One region of the Streptomyces sp. NPDC107765 genome, then DNA from elsewhere that is predicted to be linked to it. Evidence: riboswitches for the same ligand, from Rfam matches in the RefSeq annotation. Region 1 holds a riboswitch; the other holds the start of a gene.
What was found. A riboswitch is a leader RNA that binds a small molecule or an ion and turns the genes downstream of it on or off. The one in region 1 is predicted to bind glycine.

Region 1 (8,467 bases):
CGGAGAGGATGACGCCGCCGCGGGGGCCGCCGAGGGTCTTGTGGGTGGTGGTGGTCACCACGTGGGCGTGCGGCACCGGCGAGGGGTGCAGCCCGGCCGCCACGAGACCCGCGAAGTGGGCCATGTCGACCATGAGGTAGGCGTCGACGGCGTCGGCGATGCGGCGGAAGGCGGCGAAGTCGAGCTGGCGGGGGTAGGCCGACCAGCCGGCGACGATCAGCTTGGGGCGGTGCTCCTTGGCCAGGCGCTCGACCTCGTCCATGTCGACCAGGTTGGTCTTCTCGTCGACGTGGTACGGGACGACGTTGTAGAGCTTGCCGCTGAAGTTGATCTTCATGCCATGGGTCAGGTGCCCGCCGTGGGCGAGGTTGAGACCCAGGATGGTGTCGCCCGGCTTGAGGAGGGCGAACATGGCGGCGGCGTTGGCCTGGGCGCCGGAGTGGGGCTGGACGTTGGCGTAGGGCGCGCCGAAGAGGGCCTTGATGCGGTCGATGGCGATCTGCTCGACGACATCGACGTGCTCGCAGCCGCCGTAGTAGCGGCGGCCGGGGTAACCCTCGGCGTACTTGTTGGTGAGGACGGAGCCCTGGGCCTCCATGACGGCGACGGGGGCGAAGTTCTCCGACGCGATCATTTCGAGGGTGGACTGCTGGCGGTGCAGCTCGGCGTCGACGGCCGCGGCGACGTCGGGGTCGAGCTCGTGCAGGGAGCTGTTCAGAAGCGACATGGGTCTTTCCTGGAGGGGTCAGAGGGCGCAGAGCACTTCCAACGGGCGGGGTGGCTCACTCGGTGATGAACGCGGCGTACTCGTCGGCCGAGAGCAGCTCGGCGGGCTCGTCGCTGATCTTCACCTTGAACAGCCAACCGCCCTCGAACGGGGCGGAGTTCACCAGCGAGGGGTCGTTGACGACGTCCTCGTTGATCTCCACGATCTCGCCGTGCACGGGCGCGTAGAGATCGCTGACCGACTTGGTCGACTCCAGCTCACCGCAGCTCTCGCCCGCCGTGACCGTGGAGCCGACCTCAGGGAGCTGCACGTAGACGACGTCGCCGAGGGCGTTCGCCGCGTGCTCCGTGATGCCGACCGTCGAGACGCCTTCCTCGGCGGCCGACAGCCACTCGTGCTCCTTGCTGTAGCGCAGCTGCTGGGGGTTGCTCATGGCTCGATTCTCCTGTACGCGAGGGTGTGATCGTGAATGGGGGCACCTCACCGGACGAAGTCCGGGGGAGCGTCTTGCACAGTGAGACGCGCGGTGGCGCGCCGCCGCCCGGTCCGCCGGGGCGAACCGTTACTTCTGCCGCTTGTAGAAGGGCAGCGCGAGGACCTCGTACGGCTCATGGCTTCCACGGATGTCCACGTGGACACCCTCGGTGCCCGGTGTGGCCCAGTCCGCGTCGACGTAGGCGATCGCGATCGGCTTGCCGAGCGTGGGGGAGGGGGCGCCCGAGGTGACCTCGCCGATCACCGTCCCGTCGGCGGAGACGACCGGGTAGCCCGCGCGCGGGACCCGGCGGCCCTGGGCGATCAGCCCGACCAGCTTGCGCGGCGGGGCGGCCTCGGCGCGTTCGGCGGCCACCTCCAGCGCGGCGCGGCCGACGAAGTCGCCGTTGTTGGTCGTCTTCTCGAACTTCACGACCCGGCCCAGGCCCGCGTCGAAGGGGGTGGTGGCGGTGGTGAGCTCGTGCCCGTACAGCGGCATGCCCGCCTCCAGGCGCAGGGTGTCCCGGCAGGACAGCCCGCACGGCACCAGGCCCACGTCCTTGCCGGCCTCGGTCAGCGCCTCCCAGAGGGCGACCGCGTCGGCCGGCCGGACGAACAGCTCGAAGCCGTCCTCGCCGGTGTAGCCGGTACGGGCGATCAGCGCCTCGACGCCGGCGACCGTGCCGGGCAGGCCGGCGTAGTACTTCAGCCCGTCCAGATCGGCGTCCGTCAGCTTCTTGAGGATGCCGGGGGACTCCGGGCCCTGCACCGCGAGCAGCGCGTAGGCGTCCCGGTCGTCGCGGACCACGGCGTCGAAGCCGCCGCCCCGGGCGGTCAGCGCGTCCAGCACGACCTGGGCGTTGGAGGCGTTGGCGACCACCATGTACTCCTGGTCGGCCAGCCGGTAGACGATCAGGTCGTCCAGGATGCCGCCCTCGGCGTTGCAGATCATGGTGTACCGGGCGCGGCCGGTCTTCACCCCGCCGATGTTGCCGACCAGGGCGAAGTCGAGGAGGTCGGCGGCCTGCGGGCCGGTGACGGTGATCTCGCCCATGTGGGAGAGGTCGAAGAGGCCGGCGCGGGTGCGGACCGCGACGTGTTCGTCGCGCTCGCTGCCGTAGCGCAGTGGCATGTCCCAGCCGGCGAAGTCGGTCATGGTCGCGCCGAGTGCCCGATGCGTGGCATCGAGCGCCGTGCGGCGGGGGGCATCAGTCATGGTTCTGGGCTCCCAGGCAGGGGTGACAAGACGTTCTCCCCATCTGTCATCGGAACCTGAGAGGTTCACCGGGAGCCCGCGAACGGGCCCGGTTTGCACCTTGGGTGGAGCCGCCCCGTGGGCCGGGCCGGACTCGCTTTTCAGATCTGCCTCGCCCGCGCGGTATAGGGGCCTGAGAGATTCAAGGGAGGACTTGCTCCTTCGGCGCCCCGCCGTGGCGGCCGGGGACTCTCCCGCGCGGATTCAAGCGGCCGGTATGGAGTTGGCGGTGCACGGGTGAACCGAGATGTGCACGTGGCGCGCACATCATTGCACGGGATCGCCGAATACAGGAGGCCCGGTCGGCGCACCGTCCCCGACGTGGGCGGATCGGACAATCACCTTGATGGTCATTACCTTTTCTTGACACTCTGCGGGTAGGGAACCGGCCTCGGGCCGGACCGTAACCCGGACACAACCCGGACGGGGAGGGTGATCACGGTGCACAGGGACGCGGCACTCGCGGCCACATCGGGGGCCGGACCCGAAGAGCCGGTGGCGGTCCGCGCCGCCGCACCCCGGGCCCGGCGCCCGGCCCGCCCGGTCGTCCGGCCGGGGCGCGGGGCGCGGGTGGTGGACCTGCGCGGCGACGACCGGGCCCGGGCCGCCGCCGAGCTGCGGTTCCCGCCCGGTGACCTGGTGGTCGTCTCCGGCCTGCCCGGCAGCGGCAAGAGCACCCTGATGCACCGGGTCGTGCCGCCGCTGGACGGCGGCGGGGCCGAGGTGCACCGGATCGACTCCCAGGACGTCCGCGAGCGCTTCGAACGCGGCAGACTGCGCCGGCTGCCCTACGGCCTCTACCGCCCGCTGGTCCGGGCCGCGCACTATCTGGCGCTCGGCAGGGCACTGCGCTCCGGCCGCAGCGTGGTGGTGCACGACTGCGGGACGCTGGCGTGGGTGCGCCGCTGGATGGCCCGGGCGGCCGGCCGCGGCGGCCGGGGGCTGCATCTCGTCCTGCTCGACGTGGCACCGGAGGTGGCCCGGGCCGGCCAGCAGGCGCGCGGCCGCGGGGTGTCGGGGTACGCCTTCGCCCGGCACCGCCGGGCGGTGTCCGGGCTGGTCGGCGGCGCGGAGGCGGCCCGGCTGCCGCGCGGATTCGCCTCGGTCGTGCTGCTGGACCGCCGCGCGGCGAGCGCCCTGGAAACCCTCACCTTCCGCTGACCGGCGCCCGCTTCCGCCCGCGCCGCCGCCCGCCGCAGCGTCACCCGCCCCGCGGGCGCGGCCACCGCTTTCTCTCGTCTAGGGTCATGGGCCAGAAAGCGCGGAGTGCGGTGTGGAACACGGGTGGATGCAGATGAACTTTCCGGAGCAGGGGATACCGCAGCTGGCCTGGCCGGCGAACGAACTCGAAGAGGTGCTGGCCGCCTCGGTCGGGCATCCCGGCGCCGGCGGCCGGATCGTCGAGGTCCTGGGCCGCAGCCGGGTGTGGGTGCCGCTGCCCAACGGCGGCGGTCCGCAGGGCGCGGGCCCGGGTACCGCCGGACTGGACCTGCCCACCGTCGACATCGGCGGGCTTGCCTACGTCCCGGTCTACAGCTCCGAGCAGGAGTTCCTGCGGGTCGTCGGCTCGCACATGTCCTTCACCGTCGCGCCGGCCGTGGAGTTCGCCCGCGGGCTGCCGCCGAAGATCGGGATCGTGGTGAATCCGGACGGGACGGTCGGCGTCCCGGTGCCGCCGCCCGCGGTGGCCGAATTGTGCCGCTCGGGACGTCAGGAACCGGATACCGGCGGACTGCCGAGCGGCGGCCGGGTGCGGCTCTTCGAACCGGACTGGCAGGACGAGCCGGTGGACTTCCTGGCCGCCGCCGGACTGGAGTTCTCCGGCGTCGGAATTGTCCTGACTGCCCGGCGTGTCCTGGCCAGCGTGGAAGGCGACACGCCCGCACTGTTCGTCGGTGTCCAGGTCGCCACGGTCCCCGAGGCGCTGCACGACGGATCGGCCCGCGACACGGTGCTCGCGGGCCTGGGGCGGGCCCTCGGCGCGGTGCCGGTGCCCTGGCCCGTACAGCTCGTCATGCTGGACCTCGCCCAGGGCGACCCGGTCGCCGACTGGATGCTGGAGCGGGTACGGCCTTTCTACTCGCGCGAGCACTCCTAGGGTTCCCCGCCGTTGCGGACGCCGCGGCCTTCCGGCCCTGGACCACCGGCAAGCCCTAAGCTGGTTGGATGACGCGCGGGCGCACCCACACGTGCCCTGCCGAGAGAGGGGACGGACCACGTGAGTGCGGGTGCGCATCAGGGGCCGGCGGCGGCCGGACAGCTGGAGCAGCTGCTGCAGCAGGTCTCGCCCGGCCGTTACGACGCCTACGAAGCCCTGCTGCACGCACTCGCCGCGGGCCAGGTCTGGATGCTGCTCTGGCACGGCCGGGCCGGTTCGGCCGATGCGCAGTACGGGAACATGGAGGTCGACGGCCTCGGCTACGCGCCGTGCGTGACCTCCGCGCCCGAACTCGCCGCCTCCGGCTGGAACCGCGACCACGAGGTCGTCAGCGGCCTGGAGATCGCCACCGCGCTCTTCCCCGACCGCTGGGGACTGTGGCTGAATCCGCATGCTCCCGGCGGCGGGGTCGGCATTCCCTGGCTGGATCTGCGCCGGATCGCCGGCGGTCTCGACCGGCTGCCCGCCGGTCCGCTGCGGCTCTCCGACCCGGTCATCGACATCCCGCAGTTCTACGCGCTGCTGGCGCAGAACGCCCATCGCACGCCCGCCGTACGGTCGTTGCGCCGCGCCTGGGTGCAGCCCGCGCTCGGCGCCCCGTATCTGGCGATCGGTCTGGATCTGTACGACACCGGCCCGCAGGCGGTGGATTCCGCCCGGTTGATGATCCAGCAGTCGATCGGTGCCGTCCCGGACGGATTGCCGGTCTCCACGGTCGCGATGAGCGACGAGTACGACCCGGTCGCCATGTGGATGCGGGCCGTCGCGCGGCCGTTCTTCGACCGTGACGGCTACACCCAGCAGCCGGCCCAGCCACCGGCGCCCTCGTACGGCTACGGCTACCCGCGGCCGTACTGAGCGGCCTTACCCACCGTCCGTCTCGCCCGCCGGAGCGTGTCGCTCCGGCGGGTTTCTTGTGGCGAATTCGCCCCGTACGCCCCGCGGTTGAGGCGCTCTCCCGCGGCTCTCGGCTCCGCTCAGCCCGCACTTCTGTCCGTATAACGGAAAGCCGTGGAGCACATCACAGTTGCGCATCCTTTCCCCGTCAGGGCTGGTGACTGATCGCGAAGGGGATGAAGACTCCGGAACCAACAAGGGCCTCGGTCCTCTGTGCGAGCGTCATTCCGGTCGGCATCGGGTGAACCGCTTCCTTCCGCAAGGTGAACTCCCGTGAGGATCACCGGACTTGCTCCGCAGTGCACCGCACCAATTGACGTGAACCAGGCCGCTACCGCGGCGGGCAGGGGCCGGCCACCGCCGGCCGAGAGGGGTCAAAGGCACCGTGACCGCACCGATCGAGACCACCGGGGCGGCTGCCGAGGCGCAGCCGGAAGCGGTGCTGGAGGGCGTGGCGAGCAAGCGCATCGAAGGGCGCTCGCTCGGCCAGATCGCATGGCTGCGCTTCCGGCGGGACAAGGTCGCGGTGGCCGGTGCCATCGTTGTCATCCTGCTGATCGCCGTCGCGGCGCTCTCCCGTCCGCTGCAGGCCCTGCTGGGGCTGGACCCCAACGCGCCCAACGAGTCGCTGATCGACCCCAACACCACGCTGCCCAAGGGGGACTTCGGCGGGATGAGCGGGGACCACCTGCTCGGCGTGGACCCGAAGTTCGGCCGCGATCTGCTCGCCCGGGTCCTGGAGGGCTCCTGGGTGTCGCTGATCGTGGCGTTCGGCGCCACGCTGCTGTCGGTCGCCATCGGCACCGTGCTCGGCGTGATCGCCGGTTTCTACCGCGGGCGGGTGGACGCCTTCATCAGCCGCATGATGGACGTCTTCCTGGCGTTCCCGCTGCTGCTGTTCGCCATCGCGATCTCCGCATCGCTGCAGGGCGGCGCCTTCGGCCTGGAGGGCCTGCCGCTGCACATCTCGGTGCTGATCTTCGTGATCGGCTTCTTCAACTGGCCGTACATGGGACGGATCGTGCGCGCGCAGACGCTGTCGCTGCGCGAGCGGGAATTCGTGGACGCGGCCCGGGGCATGGGCGCGCGCGGCCCGTTCATCCTCTTCCGGGAGCTGCTGCCCAACCTGGTGGGCCCGATCATCGTCTACTCGACGCTGCTGATCCCCTCCAACATCCTCTTCGAGGCCGCACTGAGCTTCCTGGGCGTCGGCATCCAGCCGCCCCAGGCCTCCTGGGGCGGCATGCTCAACCAGGCGGTCAAGTACTACGAGGTCGACCCCCAGTACATGATCGTCCCCGGCCTCGCGATCTTCGTCACCGTGCTCGCGTTCAACCTGCTCGGTGACGGTCTGCGGGACGCGCTGGACCCGCGCAGCCGCTGACGGCACCGCGGGCGTCCGCCCCAGCCGCCACCGCGCTCTGTGTTGTGACGTTTCTCCACGAACGAAAGACCGAACGAAGACCGTACGAAGACCGAACGAAGGGGACACCGACCACCATGCGAAGGTCAGTTCCGGTCGCGACCATAGCGGCCATCACCAGTGCGGGCCTTTTGCTGGCCGGCTGCAGCGGGGGCAAGGGCTCCTCGGAAGGCTCCGGCGAGGCCAACGCGGCCACCAAGGGTGTCGTCAACGCCTCGGACGCCAAGGGCGGCACGGTCACCTACGCCATGAGCGACGCCCCCGAGTCGTTCGACCCGGGCAACACCTACTACGCCTTCATCTACAACTTCAGCCGGCTCTACGCGCGCCCGCTCACCACCTTCAAGCCGGGCCCCGGCCCCAAGGGCAACCAGCTGGTCCCGGACCTCGCCGAGTCCATGGGCAAGCCCAGCGACGGCGGCAAGACCTGGACGTACAAGCTCCGCAAGGGCGTCAAGTACGAGGACGGCTCCACCGTCACCTCGCAGGACGTCAAGTACGCCGTGGAGCGGTCCAACTTCGCGCGTGACGTGCTCTCGCTGGGCCCGAACTACTTCCAGCAGTTCCTCAAGGACAACGACGGCGGCGGCTACAAGGGTCCCTACAAGGACAAGAGCAAGGCCGGTCTGAAGTCCATCGAGACGCCCGACGACCAGACGGTCGTCTTCCACCTCAAGAAGCCGTTCGCCGAGTTCGACTACCTGGTCAGCGCCCCGCAGACCGCGCCGGTCCCGCAGGCCAAGGACAAGGGCGCGGACTACACCAAGGCCGTGCTGTCCACCGGCTCGTACAAGTTCCAGAGCTACCAGGAGGGCAAGCAGCTCACCCTGGTCCGCAACCCGCAGTGGTCGGCGAAGACCGACCCGCTGCGCAAGCAGCTCCCGGACAAGATCGTGCTGAACCTGAAGGTCGCCCAGTCGACGATCGACAAGGACCTGCAGTCCGGCAACACCCTGGTCGACCTGGCCGGCCGCGGCGTCGACGGCCAGACGCAGGCCCAGCTCCTGACCGATTCCAAGGAGAAGGCCAACACCGACAACGCGCCCGGTCAGCGCCTCGTCTACACGGCGATCAACACCAAGGTGAAGCCGTTCGACAACATCGAGTGCCGCAAGGCGGTCGAGTACGCGATCGACAAGAAGGCCGTGCAGACCGCGCTCGGCGGTCCGATCCGCGGTGAGATCGCCTCGACGACGCTGCCCACCGACCTCGCCGGCTACCAGAAGTTCGACCTGTACCCGCAGAAGTACGACGGCGACAAGCTGGACCTGGCCGAGGCCAAGAAGCACTGGGACAAGTGCGGCGCCGGCAAGGCCACGACCACGATCCTGGCCCGCAACGACCGCCAGGACGAGGTCGACGCGGCCACCTCGGTCATCGAGTCGCTCAAGAAGATCGGCGTCACCGCCAAGATCCAGTCGTACCCGACGAGCAAGTACTTCTCCGACTACGCGGGTGTGCCGGAGTTCAACAAGAAGAACAACGTCGGCCTGATCATGATGCAGTGGGGCGCGGACTTCCCGACCGGCTACG
Region 2 (8,467 bases), on a different contig from region 1:
GCGAAGGGTCTGATTCCGGCCAAACTATTTAGCCATTCCCCGCGCGAGGTCACGAGAAACCACTCGTAGGGTGATTATCACTCGGCGTGGCGAGCGCGGCGATCGTTGACGCACCCCGAGTGACTGCATACCGTCGATATGGCAGGTCCCGTCCGGGACGTGGAGGACGGAGGGCGGCGTGGCAATCACCGGCGACGGTATGGCGGCGGAAGGGGCGTTGCCGCTCCACGTGGGCGCAACGGCGAACCGCGCCCCGGCACCGGCCGCGGCGGTGTCGGGGGACTGCGAGGCGCAGAACATCGGCTATCGCGGCCCGACCGCATGCGCGGCAGCGGGCATCACCTACCGGCAGCTCGACTACTGGGCGCGCACCGGCCTGGTGGAGCCGAGCATCCGGCCCGCGTACGGCTCCGGCACCCAGCGGCTCTACAGCTTCCGGGACGTCGTCGTCCTGAAGATCGTCAAGCGGCTGCTGGACACCGGGGTCTCGCTGCAGAACATCCGCACCGCCGTCCAGCACCTGCGCGCGCGGGGGCTGGCGGACCTGACGCGGATGACGCTGATGAGCGACGGCGCGACGGTCTACGAGTGCACCTCGCCCGACCAGGTCGTGGATCTGCTCCAGGGCGGCCAGGGCGTCTTCGGGATCGCCGTGGGCGTGGTGTGGCGGGACGTGGAGGGCGCCCTGTCGCAGCTGCACGGGGAGCGCGTGGACACCGGCGAGACGCTGATCGGGAAGAACCCGCACGACGAGCTGGCGCGGCGGCGCCACCGGGCCGGCTGAGCCGCGCACCCGGGCCCCGGCCCGGTGGCGGGTCGATTGTCAGTGCCATGCGGCAGCATCGGACATGTGAGACCCGCGCCGACGATCCTGCATCTGGACATGGATGCGTTCTACGCCTCTGCTGAGCAGGCGGCGAAGCCGAGCCTGCGCGGGAAACCGGTGGTGGTCGGCGGGATCGGGCCGCGTGGCGTCGTCGCCACGGCGTCGTACGAGGCCCGGGTCTTCGGGGTGCGCTCGGCGATGCCGACGGCCCAGGCGCGCCGGCTGTGCCCCAACGCCGCATATCTCAGTCCGCGTTTCACCTTGTACCGCCAGGTGAGTGAAACGGTCATGGGGCTGCTGCACGCGCTGTCGCCGCTGGTGGAGCCGCTGAGCCTGGACGAGGCGTTCGTGGACCTGGAGGCGGGCGGGGTGGCCCCGGAGACGGCCGCGGTACGGGCCGTGGGGGAGCAGCTGCGGCGCGACATCCGGGCGGCGACCGGCCTGACCGGCTCGGTGGGGCTGGCCGGCGCCAAGATGCTGGCGAAGATCGCGTCCGAGCAGGCCAAGCCGGACGGCCTGGTGGTCATTCCGCCCGGCACCGAGCGGGAGCTGCTGGGCCCGATGTCGGTCCGCATGCTGCCCGGGGTGGGGCCCGCGACGGCCGAGACGCTGCGCCGCGCCGGGATCCACACGGTCGTGGAGACCGCGGAGGCCGGCGAGGCGGAGCTGGTACGGCTCCTGGGGAAGGCGCACGGCGCCGGGCTCTACGCGATGGCCCTGGGGCAGGACGACCGTCCCGTGGTGGCCGAGCGCGACGCCAAGTCCATCTCCGTCGAGGACACCTTCGAGGTCGACCTGACCGACCGGACGCGGGTGCGGACGGAGGTGCTGCGGCTGGCCGACCGCTGCGTCCAGCGGCTGCGGGCGGCAGGGCGCTCCGGGCGCACGGTGGTGATCAAGGTGCGCAATTACGACTTCTCGACGCTGACCCGTTCCGAGACCCTGCGCGGGCCCACCGACGACCCCGCGGTCATCCGGGAGGCCGCGGTGCGGCTGCTGGAGCTGGTGGACACCACCGGCGGGGTCCGGCTGCTGGGGGTGGGGGTCAGCGGGCTGGCCGACTTCACGCAGGAGGACCTCTTCGCCCAGCTGACGACGGAGCGCGAGGCCGAGGAGCTGGCGCGGGCCGCGGAGGAGCGGGCCGGGGCGGAGCCGGCCGAGGAGGCGCCCGAGGAGGAGCGGCCGCGCCGCTGGCATCCGGGCCTGGACGTGGTCCACGACGAGTACGGCGCGGGGTGGGTACAGGGCAGCGGGCTGGGGAGAGTGACCGTCCGCTTCGAGACGCCGTGGTCCGCACCGGGGAGGGTGCGGACCTTTGCCGTCGAGGACCCGGCGCTACGGCCGGGGGAGCCCCTGCCGCTGGTGGGCGGGGGGCCTGCGGCGGATCAGTCCTCCGATCCGGCGATCGTGCCGAAGTCCGTGTCGGAGGCGCCCGAATTGCCGGGGGACACCGCGTCGGGGTCGGGGGAGGAGATATCCAGGCGGTAGTGGTGGTAGAGCTGAAGCTCCTGCTCAGGGGAGAGGTGGCGGCCCACACCGAAGTCCGGGGCGTTCTTGATCAGCTTGCGGTCGTACGGGATGTGCAGGTTCTCGCCGACCATTTTGCTGGGTTCCAGGGGGACGAACGCGTCCCGGCTGAAGAGCCCGGTGCGTACGGCCGCCCACTCCGGTTCCCCCGTCGCGTCGTCCAGATAGACCTCGTCGATGGTGCCTATCTTCGCGCCGTTACGGTCGAACGCTTTGCGGCCGATCAGGCTCCGGGGATCGATATCGGTTTGCACGGCCCCTCCAATTGGTCGCAACTGCCCTGTGACAACTACCAAACGGCACATTTCATGCCCCGGCCACTCGAAGGATCCTTCGAGTGGCGCGCTGGTAGGCTGGCGAATGGCCGCAGAACCCGTGCGGGAGAGTCCTTTGTCGTTCGCGACGAGGGCGCCGAAGGAGCAAATCCTCCCCGGAATCTCTCAGGCACACGTACCGCACGGACGAGGTCACTCTGGAAAGCAGGGCGGGCCGCGGAAGGCACAGCTCCGGGACCCCTCCTCACCGACGGTGAAAGCCGGGCCGCCGTGCGCGGGCCGGTGAAGCTCTCAGGTTGAGATGACAGAGGGGGAGGCCGTCCGGGCACCCGCGCCGTGGTGCCCCTCGTAGGTCGTACCGACCAGGAGGCCCCCGCAGATGACCACCAACCGCATCTCCTTGACCGAGCTGGAGCGCGGCACCCCCTTCGAGCACCGGCACATCGGCCCCGACCACGAGGCGCAGGCCAAGATGCTGGCGCACCTCGGTTTCGGGTCGCTGGACGAGCTCACCGACGCCGCCGTACCCGACGTGATCAAGAGCGCGGAGGCGCTCGGCCTGCCGCAGGCCCGTACCGAGGCCGAGGTCCTCCAGGAGCTGCGCGGCCTCGCGGACCGCAACCAGGTGCTGGCCTCCATGATCGGCCTGGGCTACTACGGCACGTTCACCCCGCCGGTGATCCTCCGCAACGTCATGGAGAACCCCGCCTGGTACACGGCCTACACGCCCTACCAGCCGGAGATCTCGCAGGGCCGCCTGGAGGCGCTGCTGAACTTCCAGACGATGGTCGCCGACCTGACCGGACTGCCCACCTCCGGCGCGTCCCTGCTGGACGAGGGCACCGCGGCGGCCGAGGCGATGGCGCTCTCCCGCCGCGTCGGCAAGGTCAAGCAGGGTGTCTTCCTCGTTGACGCCGACTGCCTGCCGCAGACCATCGCCGTGATCGAGACCCGCGCCGAGCCGACCGGCGTCGAGGTCGTCGTCGCCGACCTCTCCGACGGCATCCCCGCCGAGATCGCCGAGCGCGGCGTCTTCGGCGTCCTGCTGCAGTACCCGGGCGCCTCCGGTGCCGTCCGGGACCCGCGCGCCCTGATCGAGCGCGCCCACGAGCTCGGCGCGGTCGTCACCGTCGCCGCCGACCTGCTCGCGCTGACCCTGCTGACCTCGCCGGGCGAGCTCGGCGCGGACATCGCGGTCGGCACCACCCAGCGCTTCGGTGTCCCGATGGGCTTCGGCGGGCCGCACGCCGGCTTCATGGCGGTGCGCGAGCAGTTTGCGCGCAGCCTCCCCGGCCGCCTCGTGGGCGTCTCCGTGGACGCCGACGGCCACCGGGCCTACCGGCTCGCGCTGCAGACCCGTGAGCAGCACATCCGCCGTGAGAAGGCCACCAGCAACATCTGCACCGCACAGGTGCTGCTCGCCGTCATGGCCGGTATGTACGCCGTCTACCACGGCCCCGAGGGCCTGCGCACCATCGCCCGGCGCACCCACCGCTACGCGGCGATCCTCGCCGAGGGCCTGCGGGCCGGCGGTGTGGAGCTGGTCCACGGTGCGTACTTCGACACGCTGACCGCGCGGGTGCCCGGCCGGGCCGCCGAGGTCGTCGCCGCCGCCCGCGAGGCCGGCATCAACCTCCGCCAGGTCGACGCGGACCTGGTCGGCATCGCCTGCGACGAGACCACCGGCCGCGCCCAGCTGACCGGGGTCTGGGCCGCCTTCGGCGTGCAGGCCGACATCGACAAGCTCGACGCGGCCACCGACGAAACGCTCCCGCAGACGCTGCTGCGCACCGACGACTACCTCACCCACCCGGTCTTCCACGAGCACCGCTCCGAGACCGCGATGCTGCGCTACCTGCGCACCCTCGCGGACAAGGACTACGCGCTGGACCGCGGCATGATCCCGCTCGGCTCCTGCACGATGAAGCTGAACGCCACCACCGAGATGGAGCCGGTCACCTGGCCCGCGTTCGGCCAGCTGCACCCCTTCGCGCCGGCCGACCAGGCCCAGGGCTACCTCACGCTGATCCAGGAGCTGGAGGAGCGCCTCGCCACCGTCACCGGCTACGACAAGGTCTCCCTCCAGCCCAACGCCGGCTCCCAGGGCGAGCTGGCCGGCCTGCTGGCCGTCCGCGCCTACCACCGCGCCAACGGGGACGAGCAGCGCACGGTCTGCCTGATCCCGTCCTCCGCGCACGGCACCAACGCCGCCAGCGCCGTGATGGCCGGCATGAAGGTCGTCGTCGTCAAGACCGGCGAGGACGGCGAGGTCGACGCCGACGACCTGCACGCCAAGATCGAGAAGCACCGTGACGAGCTCGCGGTCCTGATGGTGACCTACCCCTCCACCCACGGCGTGTTCGAGGAGCACATCACCCAGATCTGCGCCGCGGTGCACGACGCCGGCGGCCAGGTCTACGTCGACGGTGCCAACCTGAACGCGCTGGTCGGCCTGGCCGAGCCGGGCAAGTTCGGCGGCGACGTCTCGCACCTCAACCTGCACAAGACCTTCTGCATCCCGCACGGCGGCGGCGGCCCCGGCGTCGGCCCGGTCGCCGTCCGCGCCCACCTGGCGCCGTACCTCCCCAACCACCCGCTGCAGCCCACCGCGGGTCCGGAGACCGGCGTCGGACCGATCTCGGCGGCCCCCTGGGGCTCCGCGGGCATCCTGCCGATCTCCTGGGCGTACGTCCGCCTGATGGGCGGCGAGGGTCTCAAGCGCGCCACCCAGGTCGCGGTCCTCAGCGCCAACTACGTCGCCAAGCGCCTGGAGCCGCACTACCCCGTGCTCTACAACGGCCCCGGCGGCCTGGTGGCGCACGAGTGCATCATCGATGTCCGGCCGCTGACCAAGGCGACCGGCGTGAGCATCGACGACGTCGCCAAGCGGCTGATCGACTACGGCTTCCACGCGCCGACGATGTCCTTCCCCGTGGCCGGCACGCTCATGATCGAGCCGACCGAGAGCGAGGACCTCGCCGAGCTGGACCGGTTCTGCGACGCGATGATCGCCATCCGCGCGGAGATCGAGAAGGTCGGCACGGGGGAGTGGGACAAGGACGACAACCCGCTGCGCAACGCCCCGCACACCGCGGGCGCGCTGAGCGGCGAGTGGACCCACCCGTACTCCCGCGAGGAGGCCGTCTTCCCGGGCGGTGTCGTGGCGGCCGAGAAGTACTGGCCGCCGGTGCGGCGCATCGACGGCGCCTTCGGTGACCGCAACCTCGTCTGCTCCTGCCCGCCGCTGGACGCGTACGACGCCTGAGCCGTTCCACGGCAGCAGCAAGGGCCCTCGGCAGGTGTTCTGCCGGGGGCCCTGGTGGTTCTTACCGGGTGCGCGGGGTCAGGCCGCCGCGGTGACCCGGGCCCGGTGCGGGGCGATGACCTGCCCGTCCGGCAGCAGCTCACCGGTGTCCTCGAAGAGCAGGACGCCGTTGCAGAGCAGGCTCCAGCCCTGCTCCGGGTGGTGTGCCACAAGGTGTGCGGCCTCCCGGTCGGTGGAATCCGCTGACGGGCAAGGTGGTTGGTGCTGACACATGGAAGTTGTCTTTCGCTGCGGTGTGGTGAACGTCGTCGTGCGGCTCGATGAGCTCGATGAGATGGCCATGGCCGCTCCCCCGTTTCTTCGGTCGGTCCCAGTGTTGCCCTACGGAAGGGATTCCGCAGGGATTTCGCAGCAGCGGTACTCACTCGATATCGACGCGTCACCCGTGCGGGCGGTTGCTCCCAAGTGCTCTCCTCTCCAAGGGGGTTGGGAGTGGTACCCGCGGGCTAGGCCGCGCGGGTGAGCACGGCAGCGCGCCCCGTGGCCGGAAAGGGCCACGGGGCACGTTCGTCCAGGGGCGTGGTGCGCCGGTGCGCGGGTACCCGGAAGGACGCCGCCGGCTTGCGGCTCAGGCCGGTTCGCGCAGTTCCAGGGGCGCGGAGGCCAGACGCAGGGTGAGCCGGGGGAGCAGGTCGGCGACGTGGTGCGGGCGGTGGGCGGCGATGCCGGGCGGGGCGGGCGCCAGCGGCACCAGCAGGTCACCGGCCGCCGGCAGCCCCTCGGCCCCGTCGGAGGAGAGGTCGTGGTGCAGCCACAGGGTGAGCATGTACAGCTCCGGTACGGACAGCAGCCGGGGCTGGTAGGGCGTGGTGAGCGCCTCGGACTGCGCCAGCGCCCGTTCGGTCGAGGCGACGTAGGGGCCGCCGCAGAACCGCCCGAACGTCCAGCCGTCCGCGGTGAGCACCGCCTCGGCGGTCGCCACGGCCCGTTCGCCGCCGCGGACCAGGAACTGCCAGCCGGCCAGCCGGGTGTGCGGCGTGCCGTCGGCCCGGCTGACGTCGTCCCAGACGTGCAGCGGCAGCGGGTGGTCGGGGCTGAGCGGGCCCTGATGGGCGCGCAGGGCGGGGACGGGGGCCTCGCGGACGGCGGTGGGCGAGCCGAGGGCGGTCAGGATGCTGCGCAGGGCGGGCGCGGGGGCAGGGGCAACGTGCAGCGGCATGGTGGGTCGCCTCTCACTTCGGAGACACGGTGGAGCGCGGCAGGTGCAAACGGCGCTGTTTGCGTGCGGGGTCAGAGCGTGGCCGGCCGGGGCTGCGTCCCGGCGTGGGGAGTCAGGGCCCGTCGTCGAACCACGGCACGGGTGGGAACACCGCGACACGGGGCGCCAAGTCTCTGCCTCGTAAGCGGAGTTTATACGACGTATGTTCTGAAAGTGTTTCGGCTACTGGCCTTGCGGATTTCCGGCAAGGCGGAATCCGGACCGGTCGGCGAGGTGATTTACTCCAATTTGTACGGAGCCTTTGTCGCGCCACCTCGCATTACCTCGCCGATGCGGTAGGCCGGATCTCGTCGGTGAATCTCACGAGCGAAATGCGGACGGCGATCGCCGCGGAGATATGCCCGTGGAAGATGCCGGACGGCGCACCACTTCGAGCCTATCGGCACTAGGCCGCCCCGGAGGCGTTATCGATCAGATTGCCGGGGCATCATCGACCGTAGCGCGAGCCCCGGTGTGCCCGGGTTCGCCCCCAAGCGGCCCGTGGCCGCGGGCCGTTCACTGGAGGAGGGACCCTTTCGATGGGGGAGAAGGTCGCCGCGGGCGGGATCGACCTGGCGGACCGGGAGCGTTATCGAAGAAAGCTACACGACTGTCTCGAAGGATTGCACAGGCTCCTGGTGGAGAAGCGGTTCGACCGGCCCCGGAATCTCATGGGCCTGGAGATCGAGCTCAATCTCGCCGGCGCCGACGGGCGGCCCCGCATGCTGAACTCCCAGGTTCTCGAACGGATCGCCAGCCAGGATTTCCAGACCGAACTCGCCCAGTGCAATCTGGAAGTCAATATCCTCCCGCACCGGCTCTCCGGCCGCGTCCTGGACCAACTCGCCGAGGAACTCCGCACGGGCCTGTGCTACGCCGAAAGAAAGGCCCGCGAAGTCGCCGCCGGGATCGTGATGATCGGCATTCTGCCCACCCTGGACGCCACCGACCTGACCGTCGCCAGCCTCTCCGAGAACGACCGCTACGTCCTGCTCAACGACCAGATGCGGGCGGCCCGCGGCGAGGACTTCGTCCTCGACATCCAGGGCGTCGAGCACCTGGTGGCGCGCTCCCCCTCGATCGCGCCGGAGGCCGCCTGCACCTCCGTCCAGCTGCACCTCCAGGTGACCCCGGGCCGCTTCGCCGCCGTATGGAACGCGGCCCAGGCCATTGCCGCCGCACAGATCGCGGTCGGCGCCAACTCGCCCTTCCTCTTCGGCCGTGAACTGTGGCGGGAATCGCGGCCGCCGGTCTTCCAGCAGGCCACCGACACCCGCGCACCGGAACTACAGGCACAGGGCGTACGCCCGCGCACA

Region 2: another riboswitch for glycine. It lies ahead of gcvP (aminomethyl-transferring glycine dehydrogenase); the one in region 1 lies ahead of gcvT (glycine cleavage system aminomethyltransferase GcvT).

What each region holds. Positions count from the first base shown of each region.
Region 1 covers NZ_JBVKBL010000017.1:82,019-90,485, reverse strand. Annotated here, with positions in the region: gene glyA (serine hydroxymethyltransferase) at 1-727, opposite strand, end outside; gene gcvH (glycine cleavage system protein GcvH) at 783-1,160, opposite strand; gene gcvT (glycine cleavage system aminomethyltransferase GcvT) at 1,290-2,417, opposite strand; glycine riboswitch at 2,451-2,567, opposite strand; glycine riboswitch at 2,568-2,663, opposite strand; gene ACZ7MX_RS32660 (AAA family ATPase) at 2,892-3,617, shown strand; gene ACZ7MX_RS32655 (enhanced serine sensitivity protein SseB) at 3,751-4,554, shown strand; gene ACZ7MX_RS32650 (enhanced serine sensitivity protein SseB C-terminal domain-containing protein) at 4,675-5,472, shown strand; gene ACZ7MX_RS32645 (ABC transporter permease) at 5,897-6,895, shown strand; gene ACZ7MX_RS32640 (ABC transporter substrate-binding protein) at 7,012-8,467, shown strand, end outside.
Region 2 covers NZ_JBVKBL010000016.1:186,340-194,806, reverse strand. Annotated here, with positions in the region: gene ACZ7MX_RS32220 (MerR family transcriptional regulator) at 179-784, shown strand; gene ACZ7MX_RS32215 (DNA polymerase IV) at 851-2,314, shown strand; gene ACZ7MX_RS32210 (PRC-barrel domain-containing protein) at 2,212-2,607, opposite strand; glycine riboswitch at 2,722-2,819, shown strand; gene gcvP (aminomethyl-transferring glycine dehydrogenase) at 3,008-5,893, shown strand; gene ACZ7MX_RS32200 (DUF5999 family protein) at 5,972-6,166, opposite strand; gene ACZ7MX_RS32195 (hypothetical protein) at 6,522-7,112, opposite strand; gene ACZ7MX_RS32190 (glutamate-cysteine ligase family protein) at 7,691-8,467, shown strand, end outside.